4 regions of the Pantoea sp. SO10 genome follow, and region 2 is predicted to be linked to each of the others. Evidence: predicted binding sites of a transcription regulator. Region 2 holds the regulator's gene; each other region holds the start of a gene.

Region 1 (5,876 bases), 1.9 Mb from region 2:
GCTGTGTGCGGCCGAACGCTTGCTGGATGTGATGAATAACCCGCGCGACGCCCGCGTGCTGGGGCCGCAGCTGGTGCGCGAGATCATCTATTACGTGTTAACCGGACCGATTGGCGGCGCGTTGCTGTCGCTGGTCAATCGTCAGACGCAGTTCAGCCAGATTGCGCGTGCGCTGCGTCGCATCGAAAACCACTTCGCGGAGAGTTTGAGCGTCGACATGCTGGCCGCTGAAGTGAACATGAGCGTTTCAGCGTTTCATCATAACTTCAAAGCGGTGACGCAAACCTCGCCGCTGCAATACCTTAAGCGCTATCGCCTGCATCAGGCGCGCCTGATGATGCTGCAGGATGGCATGAAAGCCAGCGCGGCGGCGGTGCGCGTCGGTTATGAAAGCCCATCGCAGTTTTCGCGTGAGTTTAAGCGCTATTTCGGCGTGACGCCGGGAGAAGAGGCGAGCCGCGTGCGTCAAACCTTACCGTTTGACGCCGCGTCGTAATCAGGAGAGTTTCTGGCGGCGTTTTTTCCAGATCACCACAATGCTGCCGGCCAGGCCGATAAACAGCAGCGCGATCGGCAGAATCATCAGGATCGCCATCACCTGATCTTCATGGCGCTTGATAAAGGGCACATGGCTGATGCCGTAGCCCAGCGTCACCACAATCCCAACCCACAACAAGCCGCTCAGCCAGTTAAACAGCTGGAAGCGGCCATTGTTTAAGCCGGAAATCCCGGCCATGGTCGGCAGTAAGGTGCGCACAAAGGCCAGGAAGCGGCCAACCAGCAGCGCCATCAAACCGTGGCGGTTAAACATATTCCACGCGCGCTGATGATATTGCGCGGGCAGATGCAGCAACCAACTTTTCACCAGTTTGGTGTTGCCGAGCCAGCGTCCTTGCAGATAGCTGAGCCAGCAGCCGAGACTGGCCGCCGTGGTCAGAATCACAATGGTCGGCACGAAGTCCATCACACCTTTGGCGACCATCGCGCCCGCCAGTAACAGCAGGCTATCGCCCGGCAGGAATGACGCGGGCAGCAAACCGTTTTCCAGAAACAGCGTTAAAAACATCACGCCGTAGACAATCCAAACCACATCCGGATTGCCGAGCGCGGCAAAATCCTGATGCCAAAGCGCTTGGACAATCTCATGTAAAACACCCATCAGCTATTCCATCGAGTCACAAGGAGTCTAATTTTAACCTTCTGTGGCATTGCATACGTTGATCTCTCATCGCCGCCACAGCGTGGTTTATCTTCTGTTTAACTTCTTAAACGTGCAAAACCGGCTTTAAGATCATCCAGCAAGTCATCGACATGTTCGAGGCCGATATGCAGACGCACCAGCGTGCCGTCAAAATCCACGCCGCCCGCCGGACGAATCGCCGCCAGCTCTTCAGGCTGGTTCGCCAGAATCAGGGATTCATAGCCGCCCCACGAATACGCCATGCTGAAATGGTGGAAGTGATCGAGGTAATTTGCCAGCTGCTCACGGCTCAGTTTTTCATGCAGGATGAACGAGAACAAACCGCTGCTGCCGCTGAAATCGCGCTGCCAGAATGCGTGGCCTTTACACTGCGCCAGCGCCGGATGATTAACGCGCGCCACTTCCGGCTGCGTGGCCAGCCATTCCGCCACCTGCAATCCGCTCTCTTCGTGCTGACGCAGACGTGTGCCCAGCGTACGAATGCCGCGGCTCGCCATATAAGCGGTATCGGCATCGACCATTTGGCCCATCAGATAGGAGTTCTCGCGCAGCTGCGGCCAGCAACGCTCATTTGCTACCGCCGTGCCAATCATCACGTCGCTGTGACCAATGATGTATTTGGTGCCGGCCTGAATCGAAATATCGATGCCATGCTCCAGCGCGTTAAACAACACGCCCGCCGCCCAGGTGTTATCGATCATGATGATCGCCTCCGGCGCTTTGGCGCGCACGGCGGCAACAATCGCGGGAATATCCTGCACTTCCATGGTGATCGACGCCGGTGATTCCAGGAACACCACGCGCGTATTCGGCTGCACCAGTTCGCCAATTTCGCTGCCGATGCAGTGATCGAAATAGGTGGTGGTGACGTTCAGCTTACTGAGAATTTTCGAGCAGAAATCCTGCGTCGGTTCGTAGACCGCGCCGCTCACCAGAATATGGTCGCCGGCTGCGACAAAGGACAAAATGGCATTAGAGACCGCCGCCGCGCCGCACGGATAGAGCGCGCAACCTGCGCCGCCTTCCAACTCGGTCATGGCGTCTTGCAGCGAGAAATGGGTGAGGGTGCCGCGACGACCATAAAACAGCTCGCCTGACGCGCGGCCAGCGGTAGCACGTTTCTTGTCGGCGACCGTGTCAAAAACCAGGGATGAAGCGCGTTGAATTACGCTGTTAACTGAGCCTTGCGTGTAACGTTTACTGCGTCCCGCGCTGACAAGCGTGGTGTCTATTTTTTTCGTTGCCATCACTGCCTTTCCTGACATTTCCCACAAAACATTCACGTTACCACGAATCAGTGTAGCGGGTTGAGCCTGATTGCGGATTATCAGAGTGAGGCCAGTATTGCGCATAACATCCGCTAACTTGTGGAAATCGCGGGCATCTTTGCTTTGTAAATAGTAATGAGAACCACTATCACTTCGGTGGTATTTTTTGCTATGATCCGCGCTTCAATCGTGAACTGTGCAACAGAAGTTGGAGATGCAGCGTGGTAGCCAGTGATTTGATGCAAACGGATCTTTCCGTTTGGGGCATGTATCAGCATGCCGATATCGTGGTAAAGATTGTGATGATTGGCCTGTTACTGGCTTCGGTTGTCACCTGGGCAATTTTCTTCGGTAAGTTTGCTGAGCTGAGCGGGGCGAAACGTCGCCTGAAAAGCGAGCAGCAAGCGCTGGGCGAAGCCCGCTCATTAAACGATGCTTACCGTGCTGCTGAAAACTTCAAAAGCAACAGCCACAGCGCTGTGCTGCTAAACGACGCGCAGAATGAGCTGGAGCTCTCCGCTGGTACTGAAGATCTGGATGGCATCAAAGAGCGCACCAGCTTCCGTCTCGAACGCCGCGTGGCTGCATTTAGCCGTCATGCCGGTCGCGGTAATGGATTCCTCGCCACCATCGGTTCCGTTGCGCCGTTTATCGGTCTGTTCGGTACCGTTTGGGGCATCATGAACAGCTTCATCGGCATCGCGAAAACGCAAACCACTAACCTCGCAGTCGTCGCGCCGGGCATCGCCGAAGCGCTGCTGGCTACCGCGATTGGTCTGGTGGCGGCAATCCCCGCCGTGGTTATCTACAACGTCTTCGCGCGTATGATTGCCAGCTACAAAGCGTCGCTGGGCGATGTCGCCGCGCAGGTGATGTTGCTGCAGAGCCGCGATCTGGATCTCGGCAACGTTGATACCGCGAAAGAAGCCAACCGTCCAGCGGCGGCACAGAAACTGCGCGTAGGATAAGTATTATGGCGATGCGTTTAAACGATGACTCGGTCGGCGATGGCGAAATGCACGAAATCAACGTGACGCCGTTTATCGACGTCATGTTAGTTCTGCTGATCATCTTTATGGTCGCCGCGCCATTAGCTACCGTCGATGTGCGCGTTAACCTGCCAGCATCGACCAGCGCGCCGCAGCCGCGTCCGGAAAAACCGGTTTATCTCTCCATCAAGGAAGATAAGCAGATCTTCATCGGAAACGATGCGGTCACCAAAGAGACGCTGGTGAATGCGCTGACGGCACAAACCGAAGGCAAGAAAGACACCACCATCTTCTTCCAGGCGGATAAATCGGTGGATTACGCCACCCTAATGGAAGTGATGGACCAGCTGCGTGAAGCCGGTTATCTGAAGATTGGTTTGATGGGCATGGAAACGGTGAAGAAGTAACGTCACTCCACTTAGCCTTGCCGTAAAGGTCGCTCCCGCAGCGGCCTTTTTTAATGCCTGCACGCGATTTGTTAATTTATTGTTACTATTGGTCGTATTTTTGTAAACTGCAATGGTGAAGAAGATCACGTTTATTCCTGGCCCGGCACGCTACAACGGAAGAAAAACCAGGAAGGACAATATGAGCGCGAGTCACTCTTTACAAAAGTCGCCGCAAAGCGGTGCCAAAACCATCTTTAGCGTTACCAGCGGTAACTTCCTTGAGATGTACGATTTCATGGTGTTTGGCTATTACGCCACGGCAATCGCCAAAACCTTTTTCCCCGGCGATGATCCCTTTGCCTCTCTCATGCTGACGCTGATGACCTTCGGCGCAGGCTTCCTGATGCGCCCGCTCGGCGCGATTATTCTTGGTGCTTACATCGACCATCATGGCCGTCGTAAAGGCTTGCTGTTAACGCTCGGCTTGATGGCGATTGGGACCTTAACCATCGCGCTGGTGCCCGGATACGCCACGCTCGGTGCCGCCGCACCGATCCTGATTCTGCTCGGTCGTTTATTGCAGGGCTTCTCGGCGGGCGTTGAGCTGGGCGGCGTCTCGGTGTATCTGGCGGAAGTGGCGCCGAAAGGGCGCAAAGGCTTCTATGTCAGTTGGCAATCGGGCAGCCAGCAGGTTGCGGTGATCTTCGCCGCGCTGCTCGGTTTGGGCCTGAACCATCTGCTGGCGAAAGACGCCGTCACCGAATGGGGCTGGCGTATTCCGTTCGTGGTGGGATGTATGATCGTGCCGTTCCTGTTCTATATCCGCCGCATGTTGGAAGAGACCGAAGCCTTCAGCCAGCGTAAACATCACCCCTCAATGCGTCAGATTATGCGTTCGGTCGGGCAGAACTGGGCGCTGGTGCTGGCAGGGATGTTGATGGTGGTGACCACCACCGTAATGTTCTACATGATCACCGCCTTTACCCCGACGTTCGGCAAAACCGTGCTGATGATGAGTGACAAACAGAGCTTCCTGGTGACGCTGTTTGTCGGCATCTCCAACCTGTTTTGGCTGCCGGTGATGGGTTCGCTGTCGGATCGCATCGGTCGTCGTCCGCTGCTGATTGTCTGCACCCTCTTGATGATTTTAACTACCTGGCCGGTGCTGCATTGGCTGGTGGGAGCGCCGACCTTCTCCCATCTAGTTGAGGCCGAGCTGTGGCTCTCGTTCCTGTATGCCAGTTATAACGGCGCGATGGTGGTTTATCTGGCTGAGATCATGCCGGCAGAAGTGCGCGCTTCGGGTTTCTCACTGGCCTACAGCCTGGCAACCGCGCTGTTTGGCGGCTTTACGCCAGCGGTGTCGAGCTATCTGATTCATGCCACCGGCGATAAAGCGATGCCGGGCGTGTGGCTCTCTTTTGCTGCGGTGTGCGGATTAGTCGGTACGCTGCTGATTGGCCGCATGGTGAAGCAATATCAAGCGCAACATCGTTCCCCTCACCCTAACCCTCTCCCGCAAGCGGGAGAGGGAATGTTTAGGTAACGTCGCGATCAGCTCCTTCTCCCGCCTGCGGGAGAAGGCTGGGATGAGGGACAGCGCGCACCCCGCTAAAACGACACATCCACCACCACGCTATCGGTATAATTCCCCGCTGCGGGCGTATTCTGCGTGGTCAAAATCTGCGCCGTATAGGTAAAGTTGCGCGTCACGGTATCCGCATTCAACGATGTCGAGGTGGTGCTGCTCCAGCGATCGGTGCCGGTCGGTCCCCAGCGCGATGTGGTGGTGGTGCCTTTGTAGATGTCATACGCCAGCCGGTTAGTTCCGCTCGCCATCTGCCGCGTGGTGCCGCTGTAGTAACTGCCGTTGCTCAAGCCCACGGTATAAGTGCTGCCCTTCGAACACACCACGTTAATCGTCTGCTGCACCGTTGAGAAACTGCCCACCAAAGGCGCGCTGCCAAAACTGACGTTGGGTGCAGTGATGGTGGTGCAATCGTTGGTCACCACCAGATTCACGGTAATC
Region 2 (5,876 bases):
GATCACCCGCCAGCGTATCTGCGCTCACCATTTCGGGTGACAGCTTAGACAGCGCGGCTTTCTGTGCAGAAGTCGCCGGAGCCTGCAGACGGTTATAGCTTGGCGCACCAAAGCGTTCGGCCAGCTCGTCATAGTGCTGCTGCGGGTTCTTGCCAGTTACCGCCGTGATTTCAGCAGCCAGCAGGCACAGAATGATGCCGTCTTTATCGGTTGACCAGGCTGAGCCATCGAAACGCAGGAAGGATGCGCCCGCGCTCTCTTCACCGCCGAAACCGAAGCTGCCATCGAACAGACCATCAACGAACCATTTGAAACCAACCGGCACCTCCACCAGCTTACGTCCAATGTCGTTGACCACACGGTCGATCATCGCGCTGGAAACCAGGGTTTTCCCTACAGCAACGTCTTTGCCCCACTGCGGGCGATGCTGGAACAGGTAGTTGATCGCCACCGCCAGATAGTGATTCGGATTCATCAGACCCGCAGGCGTGACGATGCCGTGACGGTCGTAATCAGGATCGTTACCAAAGGCCAGATCGAATTTGTCTTTGTACGCCAGCAAACCGGCCATCGCGCACTCGGATGAGCAGTCCATACGCACCACGCCATCTTTATCCAGATGCATGAAGCGGAAAGTCTGATCGATCGCATCGTTCACGATGGTCAGATCCAGTTTGTAGTGCTCAGCAATGCGCTGCCAGTAAGCAATACCGGAACCGCCTAACGGATCGACGCCAATTTTCAGGCCGGCTTTCTGGATGGCGGCGAAGTCAATCACCTGCGCCAGACCTTCAACGTATGGCTGGATCAGATCCTGCTCAACGATGTGACCGCTCGCCCATGCCTGATCCAGCGGCAGACGTTTCACGTCTTTCAGCTCGCCTTTGATCAGCTGGTTAGCGCGATCTTCCACCACTTTGGTAACGTTGGTATCAGCCGGACCACCGTTTGGCGGATTGTATTTGATACCGCCATCTTCCGGTGGGTTATGCGAAGGCGTGATAACGATGCCGTCCGCCTGCGCGCCGCCGCGTTTGTTGTGCTCAAGAATAGCGTTCGAGATTGCAGGCGTTGGCGTGTAGCCATTGTCCTGCTGAACAATCACGTCCACGCCGTTAGCGGCCAGCACTTCCAGCACCGACAGAATCGCTGGCTCAGACAGCGCATGCGTGTCTTTACCGACGTAGCACGGACCGGTGATGCCATTCTTTTTACGCTCTTCAGCAATCGCCTGCGCGATCGCCAAAATGTGCTGTTCATTGAAGCTTTGGCGTCCCGCGCTGCCGCGGTGGCCTGAAGTGCCAAATTTCACCGCATGATCCGGATTCGCCACATCGGGCTTCAGGACGTAATACTGCGAGGTTAATTGTGCAACGTTAATCAAATCGCTCTGCTGGGCAGGCTGCCCGGCACGGGGGTGATTGGCCATTGGCGCTTCTCCCTGACGCTTCAGTTAAATGGTGCCGCGAACTTTATCTGTCAGTTCCTGTGGGAACTGCATAGCCAGCATGATGTGTTCCACCATGCTGCATTTGCGACCTGTATTGGTATTCGTAATCACCCAGTACGGCGTGCCGGGAACGTGCTTCGGCTTGGTATGGGTGCCATTTTGCAGCAGCGTGTGCTCGTCGCCCGCAAAGTAGACGCGGGTACGGCCCTGCAGCGAGGCAGTAGCTTCAGCAAACGCAGCCGGATCAAGACGATAGAGCGTTGACAGTACCAACATGAAGCGGTTAACCGCCTTATTCTGCTCGGCATATTCATCGGAAAGTAGCAGCTCACGTACCGCACGGACGCGATCCTGAGGACGCGCTTCACGGCTGGCAGGTTGCGCTTCTTTCATTGATGCACCAGCGGCGGGCGCAGCGGGTGCGCTCTGTCCGGCGGTGAACTTCAACATGCGGCGCAAAATATCTGAGGCGCTTTCACCAATGTGCTGCGTGTGGCTGGCAATATAACGGTAGAGTTCTTCGTCAACTTCAATCGTTTTCATCTTTTTCCGTACGATTCTGGCAAATGACAGAACCACGCATTCTTGCAACGTCCTTAGCAAAATCCAGTCGTGCAAAACGTGAGCGGGTTCTAACATAAGGATTATAAAGTTAAATCCGTGGCAGCCGATAGCGTTGGCAACGTTTACGGGCAAAAGTCGGAATATGCCCTAATGCCCACCGGCCTGACTGCTGGACAGGTGAATCCATGATAACCTAAGCCAAGGTCACAACCGTAAGAACTTTAGCCATGATTTTGAACGCCCGTCTGCAAACTGAACAATCTGCCCCCAATGCCACGCCGATTCTATTGATCCATGGTCTTTTTGGCAGCCTTGATAACCTTGGCGTGCTGGCGCGTGGGGTGCGTGATGCACGTCCGACGCTGCAAGTTGACGTGCGCAATCACGGCTTGTCGGCGCGTAGCGATGAGATGAATTATCACGTGATGGCGCAGGACATTGTCGAAACGCTGGATGCGCACCATATCGATCGCGCGGGTGTAATCGGACACTCGATGGGCGGCAAAATCGCCATGGCACTCAGTGCCATCGCGCCGGAGCGTATTGATAAAATGGTAATGATCGATATCGCGCCCGTTGATTACCAAACGCGCCGCCATGACGAAATTTTTGCCGCTATCCGGGCCGTGAGCGCCGCGGGCGTCACGCGCCGCAGCGAAGCCGCTGAAGTAATGCGTCAGCATATTGATGAAGAAGGCGTGATCCAGTTCATCCTCAAATCTTTCGCAGAGGGCGAATGGCGCTTTAATGTGCCGGTGCTGTGGGATAACTACAGCACCATTTCCGGCTGGGAAGAGATTCCTGCGTGGCCGCATCCGGCGCTGTTTATCCGCGGCGGCGACTCGCCTTATCTGGATAATCAGCATCGCGATGCGCTGCTGCGTCAGTTCCCGCAGGCACATGCACATGTGATCAGCGGTGCTGGACACTGGGTGCACGCCGAGAAACCCGATGCGGTGTTACGCGCCGTTCGGCGTTTTTTTAACCTGTAAAAGCAAAAGCTTGCCGCTTGCGCTTTAGGGTTGGCGTCAGGGAAGGCGCTGGAGTATGATGTCGCGCTAAAAATTTGCCACGGATATTTTTTCGCCGTGGTCGGGCCGATAATGTTTTAATCGCGCAGCGCCTTTCCGCCGTTCGCGCCCACTCAGTTTTACAAACCATGGCAAAAGAACAGACAGACCGCACTACGCTTGATCTCTTCGCAGACGAGCGGCGTCCTGGTCGCCCGAAAACCAGCCCGCTGACGCGTGATGAACAGTTACGCATCAACAAACGCAATCAGCTCAAGCGCGATAAAGTGCGTGGGCTGCGTCGTGTTGAGCTGAAGATGTCGAGCGAGGCGGTTGACGCCCTCAGCACGCTGGCCGATCAGCAAAACATCAGTCGCAGCGAATTGATTGAACAAATGCTGCTGGCACAGCTCAAACTGTCGTAACGCGCGAAGACCGCACGCTGGAACACAAAGTCACGGCTTTATACGTTCCGCACTTTTTACCGGTCTGCTATTATTCGCATAACTGTGCAGTCAACTGACTTACTTTCACAATCAGGATTTAAGAGGTTACCTAACCCATGGCAATCGTAGGCATTTTCTTCGGCAGCGATACCGGCAACACTGAAAACATTGCAAAGATGATCCAGAAACAACTGGGTAAAGATGTCGCCGAAGTGCATGACATTGCTAAGAGCACCAAAGAAGATCTCGAAGCGTTCGACATCCTGCTGCTGGGTATCCCAACCTGGTATTACGGCGAAGCGCAGTGTGACTGGGATGATTTCTTCCCGACGCTGGAAGAGATTGATTTCAATGGCAAGCTGGTAGCGCTGTTTGGTTGTGGCGATCAGGAAGATTACGCCGAGTACTTCTGTGATGCGATGGGCACTATTCGTGACATCATTGAGCCGAATGGTGCGGTGATCGTCGGTCACTGGCCAACCGAAGGCTATCACTTCGAAGCCTCTAAAGGCCTGGCCGATGACAAAAACTTCCTTGGTTTGGCCATTGACGAAGACCGTCAGCCGGAATTGACCAACGAACGCGTTGAGAAGTGGGTGAAGCAGATCTTTGATGAGCTGCAGCTGAAAGAGATTATTGAAGCTTAATTCCCTGCTCAGCCCGATGTGCGCACTGCCTCACATCGGGTAACGGAATTTCCTATAAAAATAATAGCTACGGTTTTTTAACTTTTCCCCGCAAATCTGTAGAATACCCGCAATGGTCATCCGCTTATTCCTCTGGCAGTAGAATGAGGCTGAGTGAAATGGAATCCAAAACCCAAGCGTCTTGAAGACGTTAGTGACGATATCCTTACAACCTTTGGTGATTAAGGACGTTGCCTTGGTTTTCATTTCACTGCTTGAGTTCTATAATGAGACGCAAATGAGAATGCGCGTTGACCTAAACATTCAAGGCCCCTGCGCCGCAAGTGATTAGCAAAGTAACAGGACAATATCCGCATGACTGACAACAACTCCGCATTGAAGAAGGCTGGCCTGAAAGTCACGCTACCCAGACTGAAAATTCTGGAAGTGCTTCAGGGACCCGGCCCAGAGTCCCATCACGTCAGTGCGGAAGATTTGTATAAGCGCCTGATTGATATGGGCGAAGAGATTGGTCTGGCAACGGTGTATCGCGTTCTTAACCAGTTTGACGACGCGGGCATCGTAACCCGTCACAACTTCGAAGGCGGTAAATCTGTCTTCGAACTGACTCAGCAGCATCACCACGATCACTTGATCTGCCTGGATTGTGGCAAAGTTATCGAATTCAGCGATGAATCAATCGAAACGCGTCAGCGTGAAATTGCCACTCGCCACGGCATTAAGCTCAGCAACCACAGCCTGTACCTGTACGGTCATTGTGCTCTGGGAGACTGCCGCGAAGACGATACGCTCCACGATAAGTAATTGAGTGTGCTATGCAGTATAAAAAAACCGGCGCTTGAGCCGGTTTTTTTATGCCTGTAATCAGGCGACAAGCGTTTCCTGCAGGTAGCGCCAGCGCGGAATGGCGGTGCTGCAATCCAATACCGCCAGTGAAATGCGGCTCTGATTGATGCCGTTCATCATCTGTAATTCACGATACTGAATCGTCACTTCCTCGCTTTGCTGCGAGATGATGGCGTGCTCACTGGTGGCAATGCGCATGCCTTCACGCTGCCCCTGTAACTGGCGAAACAGCACTTCCATTTCATTGAGGTCCAATCGTTTGCCTTGCGGCGTGACCATTTTGAACTCGGGATGAAAGTGCGATAAAAACAGATCAATGCTGTCGTCACTGCCTTCCGCCTGATTGAAAATACGTTCAATAAGCTGATGTAAAACCACCACGCTATGCCTGGCTTCCTGGGCGAGAGTTGTCATTTTTTTTCCTTAGATAAGCCGCAGAGCACCGTCTGAGAGCGCATAGCCTACCTGAAAAAAAGTTTTTCACACTGCCAAATGGGTTAATTTTTCTAAAGTCAGAATAGTCGCAAATAGGGAATTAATGGCTCGTTGAGGGCGTGCAGCATAAAAGGTCGTATCTGGCCAAATAGAGATAATAAAAAAGGGCGATTGCTCGCCCTTTCATGATCTTATCGTGCTCGCGACTAAAAATATTAATCGCCGATTTTTGCCCAGGTGTCACGCAAACCCACGGTGCGGTTAAACACCAGCCTGGAGGGCTGTGAATAGACGCTATCAGCACAGAAATAGCCTTCGCGTTCGAACTGGTACGGTGCCATCGGATCGGCTGCACGTAAGCCAGGCTCAACGAAGCCCTGTTTGATTTCCAGTGAGTTTGGGTTGATGGTGGTGAGGAAATCCTCAGCCGCGCCCGGATTTGGCACACTGAACAGACGATCGTACAGGCGGAATTCCG
Region 3 (5,876 bases), 420 kb from region 2:
TGACGATCGTCGTTTCAGCGGCAAAGTGATGCTGGTGGATGCGCTGACCAACTCGATGAACGTGCCAACCGTCAACCTCGGTATGACGCTGGGACTGGATGCGGTGGTCGATACCTGGAACAAGCTCGGCGTGCCGAAAGATCAGCTGCATCCGGTGCCGTCAATGCTGCTCGGTGCGCTGAACCTGACGCCGATTGAAGTGGCGCAGGCGTTCCAGTCGATTGCCAGCGGCGGTAACCGCGCTGAGCTGTCGGCGGTGCGTTCGGTGATTGCGGAAGATGGCGCGGTGCTGTATCAGAGCTATCCGCAGGCGCAGCGTGTTGAACCGGCGCAGGCGGCGTATCTGACGCTCTACACCATGCAGCAGGTCGCCGATCACGGTACCGCGCGTGCGCTGGGTGCGCGTTATCCTAAAGCGCATCTGGCTGGCAAAACCGGTACCACCAATGACCTGATCGATAGCTGGTTCGCCGGTATTGATGGCAAAGAAGTGGCGATTACCTGGGTTGGCCGCGATAACAACCAAACCTCGAAGCTGTACGGTGCCAGCGGTGCAATGCAGCTTTATCGTCGCTATCTCGACAACCAGGCGCCAATGCCGCTGGTGCTGACGCCGCCGGAAGATATCACGCAGATGAATATCGATTCTGCCGGTAACTTTATCTGCGGTACGGGCAGCAGCACATGGCGTTCGCTGCCGGTGTGGTCGCTGGATCCGAACGCGCTGTGTCAGCAGCAGCAAGAGCAGGTTCAGCAACAACAGCAGCAGTTGCAGCAGCAACAAGAGCAGCAACAGCAACAGCAGCAACAACAGCAGCAGCCACAGAATGAGCAGAAAGATTCTGACGGCGTGGCGGGTTGGATTAAAGATATGTTCGGCAGCAAATAAGTTGCTGAGAAAACACAGGGCGCTGCGGCGCCCTTTTTTATGCTTAGGATTGGTTGAGGGATCTTAGCGAGGCACAAATAATTTCAGCGATTTTTTCGCCTGCTGTTCTCTCCTCAATTTGCAGTTCTTCCCTCAAAACCCGTTCCCGAGTGGCTTTCATCGGATCGCGTCCGGCGACGATATTGTCGACAAAAGTAAAAATATCCTCCTCCTGCCAGGCCACGTCGTAGGCGTTATAGATGAAGTCAGCGGTGCGATTCAGGCCATAACAGCTTTCATGAGTCAGGTAGAGAATCGGTTTTTTTGACGGCAAATATTCGAATAAGAATGAACCCGCGTCAGCGAGCAGCGCATCCGAACGAGCAAACGTCTGTTTGTAATCATGTCCGCTATCCCACTCCACATTTGAATGATGTTTTGCGGCATCAAACAGTTGCTGATACAGGCTGCGCGCGGTTGCGCTGGCTTCCCCTATCCACTGACTCAGTAGCGGGTGAGGGCGAATGATCAAATGGATATCCGCACGCTCAATCAGCTTTAAAAAAGCGGCGCCGTAGAGCGTAAAAGTGGTAGACATTTTGCGTCCGTCAGGCAGCACAAAATGCGGCGTCCAAAGCAACGTTTTGATCTTTGTGGGTGGCTTTTCGTCGGGCAGATGAAAGCGGCGCTGATAGTGGTCAAACTTGGGGTGACCCGTAACATAGACGTGGTTGTTGCCCGCGTCGCACTGAATACCAAACTCCGCTTTATGTCGCTCCGAGCGAGAAAAAATCCACGTCGCCAGATTTTGGCACAGCAAATTAAATTGATAGAGTTGGACCTCTTCACTGATGCCGCTATCGAGCGCATAAGGGATGTAAGCGATTTTCACGCCGCGCTCATGCAGGTAGTCGCTGCGAAAGGCTTCGGGGCGTGCTTCGTCGTAAGGGTTTTGCAAGAACACCACATCGGGCTGACGCTGCTCCAACTGATAGTCTTCAAATCCTGTGTAATCCAGCCCTCTTTCACGCAGAATCTCACGCTGAATATCGCCGTTAACATCGCTCGCCTTCCAGTTCAGGTAAGGCACCACCACGATGCGGCAATCGAACGCGGGATTGGCCTGCATCGCCTCAATCACCGATTCAAAGTTCGTCCAACCCGGTGGCCACTGGAAGTAAAAGTCGACTTTAATGGGGCCTGAAGTGGAGGGTGTGAATTTGGCGGGCGCAACGATTTGACTCAACGGTTTTCTGAAGAGTGCGCGGTAATCTACCGTTCGATTTTCGATATCGCTTTTATCGAGCCGTTGTGCACCGGCGTTGGGGAATACGCCCAGCCAAAGATCCTGCTGCATCAGGCTATTCCAGTGCACATCAAGGGCATATTGTGCCTGCGCACCACCTTGCAATTGCGCCTGCAGCGCCTCGCGATAGTTTTTAATCAGCGTGGTGTAATAGCGGTGATTTACGATATAGGCGCATGCACACCACGCGAAGTTAGCGCGCACGATATAGTCCACACTTTTTAACGGCGTGACGCGGCGGTAATTGGCCGCCAGAAAAGCCACTTGCCAGTTGATTTGCGGCAGGGCGGCAAAGTAGCGGTTGAGATTGTCGTAGTTCTTCTGGCTTTCATTGAAGCTAAAATCATCCTCCAGAATCAGCACGCGCTCCCAGCCGTTATCGCGTGCCATCTCCAGCGCGGCGATATGCGATTGCGTGCAGCCGATGTAGCCCTTTTCATGCTTGATCGCGTCCAGGCGAACGATTTTTTCAGCGGTTAAACCCAGCTTTTTAAGTTGTTTAGTAATGCGGCTTAATCGGTCTTTGCGTTTCTTCAAATTGATGAAGATAACGCGATCAACAATGTTCCAGTTTATAGCGGTCATGACTGTGTCTGCAGGAAGGAGAATGCAGGAGATAAGCAATTAGCGGGCCATTTTTTTAACTTTATGATTTTACTCGTTATCGTTGGTTTGATGCTCTGTCGGGATGAAATAAACTTCCTCTGTGCGGCAATGCAATTTCCCGATTGCCGGCCTCCGCTCCTTTTATTGCTCATTTATTATTTGCGATCATGAATATGCGCGATCTGGCTGTAAACGCCGCGCTTACAGGCATTAATCGTTGCGAATATGACGCTATTTCGCCTAAAATCTGTGCGTCATAATAATCATTCTCGTTTGTATTCGCCTGCATCGACTTTTTTCGAGAGACCTCACTTATGAATACGCGAAACACCAATCCTTGTTTCTTACGCCCGCGTTCGCTGGCTTGGTTTATTTCACTGACTATGGGTACGTTCAGCGTGCAGGCGTTGGCAGAAGATACCGTGGTGGTTAGCGCCGATGGCAGCAGCGGTGTCGAACAAGAGAAAGCGTGGGGCCCGTCGCCAACCATTGCGGCCAAACGCAGCGCCACCGGCACCAAAACCGATACGCCGATTGAGAAGAATCCGCAGTCAATCTCGGTAGTCACGCAGGAAGAGATGGCGATGAAAAACGTCACCAGCGTGAAAGGGGCTTTCAACTACACGCCAGGCGTGTTGACCGGTAACCGCGGTAGCTCCAATGTCATCGATGCGCTCTCTATTCGCGGCTTCAGCGAAACCAACACCAACCAATATCTTGATGGCCTGAAACTGCAGGGTGATAACTACTCTGAGTTTGCTATCGATCCTTATTTCCTTGAACGCGCCGAACTGTTGCGCGGTCCGGTTTCGGTGCTGTACGGCAAGAGCAATCCGGGCGGCGTGGTGTCGCTGGTGAGTAAGCGTCCGACGCAGGAGACGCTGCGTGAAGTGCAGTTCCAGATGGGCACAAACAATGAGTTCTCCACGGGTTTCGATTTCAGCGGCTCGCTGGATGATGACGGCGTTTACAGCTATCGCCTGACCGGTCTCGCGCGCAGCGCCGATGCGCAGCAGGATATGAACAAAGAGAAGCGCTACACCATTGCGCCATCATTCAGCTGGCGTCCGAATGAGAATACGCGTTTCGATTTGCTGACCTACTTCCAGAACGAACCGGAAACCGGCTATTACGGCTGGTTGCCGCGTCAGGGCACTGTGGTGGGCATCACGCGTCCTGACGGCAGCAGTTACAAGCTGCCAACTAACTTTGATGAAGGCGAAGACAGCAACAAGATTTCGCGCAACACCAGGATGGTGGGCTACAACTTCGAGCACAGCTTCAACGACACCTGGACGGTGCGGCAGAATTTGCGCTATGCGGATCTGAGAACGGATTATCGCAGCATTTATGGCAATGGTTTTAATGCCGCAACACAGCAAATCACCCGCGGTTCAGCGGTTTCTGATGAAAAGCTCAACCAGTTTGCAGTCGATAACCAGGCGCAGGCCAAATTCACCACCAGTCAAATTGATCACACACTGTTGCTGGGTGTCGATTTCCAGCGCACGCGTAATGATATTGATGCGCAATTTGGTACCGCATCACCGCTGAATGCCGTTAATCCACAATATGGCGACGACAGCGTGACGCCGTTCCCTAATCCTTATCAGCACCTCAATAAGCAGCGCCAAACCGGTTTATACGCGCAGGATCAGATGGAGTGGAACCGCTGGGTGTTAACCCTCGGCGGTCGTTATGATTACGCGATGAACTCGGTCTATGATCGCGTAGCCAGTAGCGTTGATCGCCAGAACGATCAGGCTTTCACCTGGCGTGGCGGGCTGAACTATGTGTTTGATAACGGTATCGCACCTTACTTCAGCTACAGCGAAGCCTTCATTCCGAACTCAGGTTCAACTTATGATGGTCAAGCCTTTGATCCTTCCCGCGCGAAGCAGTATGAAGCCGGCGTGAAATACGTTCCTAAAGATCGTCCGGTGGTGTTGACGGCGGCGGTGTATCAGCTGACCAAAACCAAAAACCTGACGGCCGATCCGGATACCCTTAACCACCCAAATGCCAGCATTCAGAGTGGTGAAATCCGCTCGCGTGGCGTGGAGCTGGAAGCCAAAGCAGCGCTGAATGCCAACATCAATATGACCGCGTCTTATACCTACACTGATGCGGAATACACCGAAGACACTAACCTGAAAGGCAAAACGCCGGTGCAGGTGCCGAAGCATATGGCATCGCTGTGGAGTGATTACACCTTCCATGAAACGGCGCTGTCGGGCGTGACGGTGGGTGCGGGTGTGCGTTATGTGGGCGAGAGCAAAGGGTTGTACGCCAGCGGCGACGATGTGAACCAAAACTTCGACGTAGCCGGTTACACCACCGTTGATGCCGCACTGAAATACGATCTTGCACGCTTTGGCATGCCGGGCTCCACCATCGGCGTTAACGTCAATAACCTCTTCGATCGTGAATACGTCGCCAGCTGCTACCGCGACTACGCCTGCTACTGGGGCGCTGAGCGTCAGATTGTCGGTACTGCGACTTTCCGTTTCTGATCGTGTTACGCAGGTCGCCATCAATGGCGACCTACAGATTAACCAGGGATTATCATGCAGCATCCGCACCACGCAGAAACCACCTTCAGGCTGGATAACGTCAGTTTTCGTGTGCCAGGCCGCACGCTGCTGCATCCGCTGTCTCTTACCTTTGCACCGGGCAAAGTCACCGCGCTGATTGGTCACAATGGTTCTGGCAAATCCACGCTGCTGAAAATGCTCGGTCGTCACCATGCGGCGAGTGAAGGGCGCGTGTTGTTGAATGAGGACGCGGTAGATAACTGGGGCAGCAAAGATTTTGCGCGTCAGGTGGCGTATCTGCCGCAGCAACTGCCCGCGGCGGAAGGCATGACGGTGCGCGAGCTGGTGGCGATTGGCCGCTATCCGTGGCACGGCGCGCTGGGCCGCTATGGTCAGGAAGATCGCGATCGGGTGGAAGAGGCGATTACGCTAGTGGGATTAAAGCCTTTTGCCGGGCGTCTGGTGGATAGCCTTTCTGGCGGCGAGCGCCAGCGTGCCTGGCTGGCGATGCTGGTGGCGCAGAACAGTCGCTGCCTGTTGCTGGATGAACCGACCTCGGCGC
Region 4 (5,876 bases), 710 kb from region 2:
ATCGTCGCCAAAGCGCGTGTAGTTCACCAGACCTTCGGCCATGCCGAAAACCTGCTGCAGCTGACAGCCAATTTCACGCTGAATGCGTGCCGCGAGGGTTTCGCCCAGCTTGGCGCCGCCCACCTGAATGCGCTGCAGCGAAGCCAGCTGTTTATTGCTGCCCCATTCCTGAATCGCCTGTAGCCACAAACTCACCGCCGGCGGCACCAAACCGGTATCGGTGACCTGATGCTTCTCAATCAGCGGGAAGCAGAGCGTGGCGCTGGGATCGGCAGCCAGAATTACCTGACCACCGGCATAAAATACACCGAGCGAACCCGGGGAGCTCATGGCAAAGTTATGCGGCGCGGGCAGGGCGATGAGATAACGCGTATCGGCGGTCACCTGACAAATCTCATCACTGGCGCGAATGCTGTAGTAATAGTCGTTGTGGGTGCGCGGAATCAGCTTCGGCGTGCCGGTGCTGCCGCCGGAGAGCTGGAAAAACGCCACTTCATCAGCGGCGGTTGGTGTGGCGACGTAATCACCCGCGGCTTCCGCCATCAGCGCTTCCAGCGTATTTTCCGGCTGGTTGTCATTACGCAGAATCACCTGCTGCAGCGAAGGCTGCGCGGCGCACAGCGCGTTGATAAAGCTATCATCAGCAAACAGCGCGTGAGTGCGATCGGCAATCAGCAGTTTAGGTTCGATCTGCGCTGCATAGGCGCTTAGTTCGGTGCGCTGATGGCTGAACAGCGCAAATACTGACGCTACGCCGAGCTTAAACAGCGCAAATACCGTGACATAAAAATCGGCCACGTTGCCAAGCTGCACCAGCGCAGTATCGCCATTTTGCAGGCCACGACGCTGCAGCGCGGCGGCCAGGTTGCTGCTCAGCACGTCCATTTCGCGATAGCTGATCTGGCGATCGCCATCAATCACCGCGATGGCATCATTATGCTGATGACGCGCCAGAATGTCGGTCATCGGCACATCCAGCCAGTAACCTTTTTCGCGATAGCGCGCAGCCAGGTCGTCCGGCCAGCGAGTATAGGGAATGCTCATGTTCTTTCCTTTATTGCAGTCCAAAGGCGCGCAACATGGTGTCCAGCTTCACGCCGGTTTCACGCCATTCTGATTCGGGTTGGGAGTCGGCCACGATGCCCGCACCGGCAAACAGGCGCACCCGCGTGCCATGCACGGTGCCGCAGCGGATGGTGACCACCCATTCGCCATTGCCCTGGCTATCGCACCAGCCGACGATGCCGCCAAACAGTTGGCGATCAAAAGGTTCCAACTGCTGAATAAGCTGCTGCGCGCGCTGATGGGGGAAACCGCTCAACGCAGGCGTCGGGTGCAGCAGGCAGGCCAGCGACAGCGCATTTTCGCGCTCATCCTGCACTTCGCCGTCGATTTGCGTGGCGAGATGCCACAGCGTGGCGGTGGTAATCAGCGACGGAATGGTCGGCACCGACAGCAAACGGCTGCGCGGCTGCAAGGTGTCGCGCATCGCGTCGGTCACCAGTTTGTGCTCATGACGATCTTTGCCGGAATCCATCAGCGTATCGCCAGCGGCACGATCCTGCTGGGCATCGTCGTGATTGCGCCGCGCTGAGCCCGCCAGCGGACAAGAGCTAAAATCGCGCCCCTGTTTGCGCAGCATCAGCTCCGGACTGGCACCAATCAACGCACCGCCTTGCGGCAGCGGCAGATGGAAATGGTAGCTATTGGGGTTCTGTGCAATCACGCGCTGCATCAGCGCTGCGGTATCAACCGGCTGTTCGGTAACGATATCCATCAGACGCGACAGCACCACTTTATCCAGATCGCCGCGCTGCGTGGCCGCCACCGCATCTGCCACCATCGTGGTAAACACATCGTGATCCGGCACTGCGGTGCGACGTCGCACCTGCGGCAGATCGCTGACGTTTTCCGGCAACGCGTTTTGCAGGTCAGCGCGATTAAACGTTTGATAAGATTCAGGAATAAACAGCGCGGCGGGCTGGCTGACGTCAAACGGGATCGCCCCGACCAGAATCGGATTGTCGATGCCCTGTTTTTTCGCCGCGGCAAAATGCTGGCGCAACTGTTGTTGGAAATCACCGTCCAGCGACGCGGCGTCATCTACCGGCGCGGTAACGGTGGTATAGCATCCTTGCGTTGCCAAACTACGCCACGGCGAGGTAAAGAGGAAACCACGGCTTAGCGCGGAATAATCCTTCAGCCAGGCATTTTCAAACGTGGAAGATTCCACCATAATTTTCACCTATAAATGATAAGATTATTAAGAATGATTATCATTTTTATTATGGGCCTGTAACCTACGTCGATTGGGCAAAAGTGTCAATCCATTCGCGGGATTTCAGCTGCGTTTAGCCGTAATCAGGCGCTGACGCTCAGCAGGGCAATATGCTAAAAAGTGGACCAAAACTTATGAATAAATGCGGTTTTTGGGGCATTGCAGCCCTTATAGGTGTTTTCCAGATTTTCACCAGCGTCGCTCATGCCGAACAGGGTTGGCCGCGCACCGTTCAGGGTGCCAACGGATCGATTACGCTCAATCACGCGCCGCAGCGCATTGTCTCGACCAGCGTCACGCTGACCGGATCGCTGCTGGCCATTGATGCGCCGGTGATTGCTTCCGGCGCGACTGCGCCGAACAGTCGCCTGGCCGACGATCAGGGTTTCTTTCGCCAGTGGAGCGACGTTGCCAAAAAGCAGCATCTTCAACGTCTGTACATCGGTGAGCCGAATGCCGAAGCGGTTGCCGCGCAAGCGCCGGATCTGATTATCGTCAGCGCCACCGGCAACGATTCTGCCATCAAGCTCGCCGAACAGTTTTCGGCTATTGCACCGACGCTGGTGGTCAATTACGACGACAAAAGCTGGCAGGATGTCGTCACGCAGTTAGGCCAGGCGACCGGGCATGAAGCGCAGGCGGCGCAACGTATTAAAGCTTTTGACGATCGTGAAGCGGCGCTGAAAAAAGCCATCACGCTGCCACCGCAGCCGGTCTCAGCCATGGTATGGAACGGCGGCGGACGCGCAGTCAATGTGTGGACCGCGGCTTCGGCGCAGGGCAAGCTGCTGGAACAACTTGGCTTCACCCTGGTAACGCCACCGGCGACGGTTGAGCAGGGACACAGCATGGGACAGCGCAAAGACATCATTCAGCTGTCGGGCGAAAACGTTGCCAGCGGCCTGACCGGCAAAACCTTCCTGCTGTTCGCCGCTGACGATAAAACCACGCAATCGGTGCTGAACAATCCGTTCCTTGCGCAAAACGCGGCGGTGCAGGGCAAGCAGGTTTACGAGCTGGGCGTCGATTCCTTCCGTCTTGATTACTACAGCGCCAGCAATCTGCTGGCGCGCCTGGAGAAGCTGTTCGTTAAATCATGATGCCTGTTCCGTCAGCTCCGGTGCTGGCGGATGGTAACGACGTAAACGGCCCATCACCCACCACATCACGATGCCGAGCAGCGCCGCGGTAAAGCCAAATACCGCGGCGGCCTGCGGTGGCAGCAACCATGAACCCATCGCACCAATCACCGCCGCACCAATCGCATCGCCGGTCACGTTCTGCGCGGTCCACAAGCCGTTGATGCGGCCTAACAGATGATCTGGCGTTAATGCCTGAATCATCGCGTACTGCACCAGGCTGTTGATGGCGCTGAAGTAACCGAAAGCGACTAAACAGGCTAACGCCAGCGGCAGGTTCGGCATCAGGCTAAACAAACCCAGCGCGACAAATGCTACAATCGCACTGCCGAGCACCAGCTGTCCGGGACGCGCGGCGTGTTTCAGTTTACCGCTGGTGAACGCGCCGATAGCTGCGCCGAGCGGCACGGCGGCATACATCAGGCCAAGCTGGTCAGCGCTAACAGACCAATGCGGCGCGAGTGACGGATAGAGCACGCGCACCGCGCTGGCCAGCGTGACTAATGCGCCAATCAGCGCCACCATGCCGACAATAGGACTGGCGAAAAGAAACTGCACGCCAGCTGCGAGGGATTTCAGCGGATGTTCACGCGGTTGTGGCGGCGGCGGCAAAGTGGGCAATTTCAGCAGCGTTAACACGGTAAGTAAGGTGCCAAAGGCAGCGAGTGCGTAGTTCCACGTCACGTCGCCGTGAGCAATCACCAGACCGGCAATCGCGGGCGATAAAATGGAGCCGAAGCGCACCGTCAACATGGTGATAGCGCCCGCCTGCATAATGTTTTCCCTGCCGACCAGCGCGGGCGTCGCCGCCAGCAGCGCGGTGACGCCAATCGCGCCGAAAAAACCATCCCAGAAACCCAGCAGATAAACCGCGATCAGAGAGGGTTCTGGCAGCGCGGCGTTAATGGCCAGCGCGATAAAACCTAAGCCGCAGGTGGATCGGGCAAACAAAATCAGCTTTTTGCGTTCATAGCGATCCGCCAAAACGCCGCCGGTGAGCAGGCCGATAAACATGCCGGCAGCGGCCAGCGTCACCGCCAAGCCCACCAGCAGCGGTGAATGGGTCATGTGCTGAATCTGCACCGGCACCGCCACAGCGAGCATGCCGAGCGCGACAATCGAGATAAAACGCGCGATAAACACCGCGCGAAAAGCCGGGTGAGTTTTCAGCAGCGAGAGATCGATAAAGTGGGAAGATTTGTTCATGTGTTCGCCTTATTGCACCAATTTTCCTCATCGTCCGCGAGGCGAGTCATGGTAACATAGCTAAACGCGAGTAATAACGATAACCATTATCAAGTTACATCGCGCATGCGACGACGTTGAACAGTGAAGGTTTAGAACGCTATGCGCCAGATTCGTGCATTAGCAGGCTCAGGGATTCTGCTCTTGCTCCTCATTGCGCTCAGCTTAATGCTGGGGGCAAAATCAATACCACTTCCCGATGTTTATCATTCGCTTACCACCTCCTGTCACAGCGCGGAGTGCGTCATTGTGCGTGATGCGCGCCTGCCGCGTACGCTGGCCGGTTTGCTGGCGGGCGTGGCGCTCGGCCTCGCTGGTGCGTTGATGCAGAGCCTGACGCGCAATCCGCTGGCCGATCCCGGCATTCTCGGCGTCAACGCCGGAGCAGGTTTCGCGGTGGTAATTGGCATTGCGCTGTTCGGTGCTGACTCGCCGGTGGATTGGCTCGGCTTCGCCTTTGGCGGCGCGCTGCTGGCGTCCGTGCTGGTGGCGATGACCGGCGCGATTGGCGGCGGGCGTGTCAATCCGGTGCGTCTGACGCTGGCCGGCGTGGCGCTGGGCGCGGTGCTGGAAGGATTAACCTCTGGCCTGTCGCTGCTCAATCCCGACATCTACGATCATCTGCGCTTCTGGCACAGCGGCTCGCTGGATATTCGCAATTTCACCACGCTGCGCACGCTGTTCCCGGCGGTGCTGCTCGGCAGTGTGGTCGCCATTGCGCTATCGCAGGCGCTGAATAGTTTGAGTATGGGTGGCGACATGGCGACCGCGCTCGGCACGCGGGTGGCGCGCACCCAACTGCTTGGCCTGTTGGCGATTGCGCTGCTGTGCGGCGCAGCCACCGCGGCGGTGGGCCCGATTGCCTTTGTCGGTTTAATGACGCCGCACTTTGCCCGCTGGCTGGTGGGCAACGATCACCGCTGGATGCTGCCTGCGACCGCGCTGATCACGCCGATTTTGCTGCTCGCCGCCGATATCCTTGGCCGCCTGCTGGTGGCGGGCGAGCTGCGGGTTTCCATCGTCACGGCGATGCTCGGTGCGCCGATGCTGATTGTGCTGGTGCGCCGTAAATTGGGCCGGGGTGCACTATGACGCGTCGTGTCGGGTTACATGCGCTTTGGCTGCTGTGCGCCTGCGCTCTGCTGGCTTATCTGGCGATGACGCGCGGCGCATTGCAGATCAGCGGTGATCAAATCTGGCAAATTCTGCTCGGG

Evidence for each region. Region 2 encodes Fur, which represses iron uptake genes when iron is present. Its sites were predicted from a motif close to ATAATAATGAGAACNACTATCAA; they were not measured.
Region 1: a site for Fur is predicted at 2,599-2,621, ahead of exbB (tol-pal system-associated acyl-CoA thioesterase). Genes of this name have one in related genera too.
Region 3: a site for Fur is predicted at 3,037-3,059, ahead of fhuA (ferrichrome porin FhuA). Genes of this name have one in related genera too.
Region 4: a site for Fur is predicted at 2,264-2,286, ahead of FCN45_RS02405 (isochorismate synthase). Genes of this name have one in related genera too.

Annotation. Positions count from the first base shown of each region.
Region 1 covers NZ_CP040095.1:3,580,512-3,586,387, reverse strand. Annotated here, with positions in the region: gene FCN45_RS16495 (AraC family transcriptional regulator) at 1-496, shown strand, start outside; gene FCN45_RS16490 (DedA family protein) at 497-1,159, opposite strand; gene metC (cystathionine beta-lyase) at 1,258-2,448, opposite strand; gene exbB (tol-pal system-associated acyl-CoA thioesterase) at 2,709-3,437, shown strand; gene exbD (TonB system transport protein ExbD) at 3,443-3,865, shown strand; gene FCN45_RS16470 (MFS transporter) at 4,047-5,393, shown strand; gene FCN45_RS16465 (spore coat U domain-containing protein) at 5,459-5,876, opposite strand, start outside.
Region 2 covers NZ_CP040095.1:1,246,883-1,252,758, reverse strand. Annotated here, with positions in the region: gene pgm (phosphoglucomutase (alpha-D-glucose-1,6-bisphosphate-dependent)) at 1-1,429, opposite strand, end outside; gene seqA (replication initiation negative regulator SeqA) at 1,454-1,993, opposite strand; gene ybfF (esterase) at 2,242-3,006, shown strand; gene ybfE (LexA regulated protein) at 3,174-3,449, shown strand; gene fldA (flavodoxin FldA) at 3,587-4,117, shown strand; gene fur (ferric iron uptake transcriptional regulator) at 4,472-4,921, shown strand; gene FCN45_RS05735 (hypothetical protein) at 4,982-5,377, opposite strand; gene glnS (glutamine--tRNA ligase) at 5,614-5,876, opposite strand, start outside.
Region 3 covers NZ_CP040095.1:822,632-828,507, forward strand. Annotated here, with positions in the region: gene mrcB (bifunctional glycosyl transferase/transpeptidase) at 1-889, shown strand, start outside; gene FCN45_RS03715 (glycosyltransferase family 25 protein) at 933-2,759, opposite strand; gene fhuA (ferrichrome porin FhuA) at 3,095-5,293, shown strand; gene fhuC (Fe3+-hydroxamate ABC transporter ATP-binding protein FhuC) at 5,348-5,876, shown strand, end outside.
Region 4 covers NZ_CP040095.1:533,593-539,468, forward strand. Annotated here, with positions in the region: gene FCN45_RS02400 ((2,3-dihydroxybenzoyl)adenylate synthase) at 1-1,044, opposite strand, end outside; gene FCN45_RS02405 (isochorismate synthase) at 1,055-2,236, opposite strand; gene fepB (Fe2+-enterobactin ABC transporter substrate-binding protein) at 2,413-3,378, shown strand; gene entS (enterobactin transporter EntS) at 3,373-4,623, opposite strand; gene fepD (Fe(3+)-siderophore ABC transporter permease) at 4,765-5,754, shown strand; gene fepG (iron-enterobactin ABC transporter permease) at 5,751-5,876, shown strand, end outside.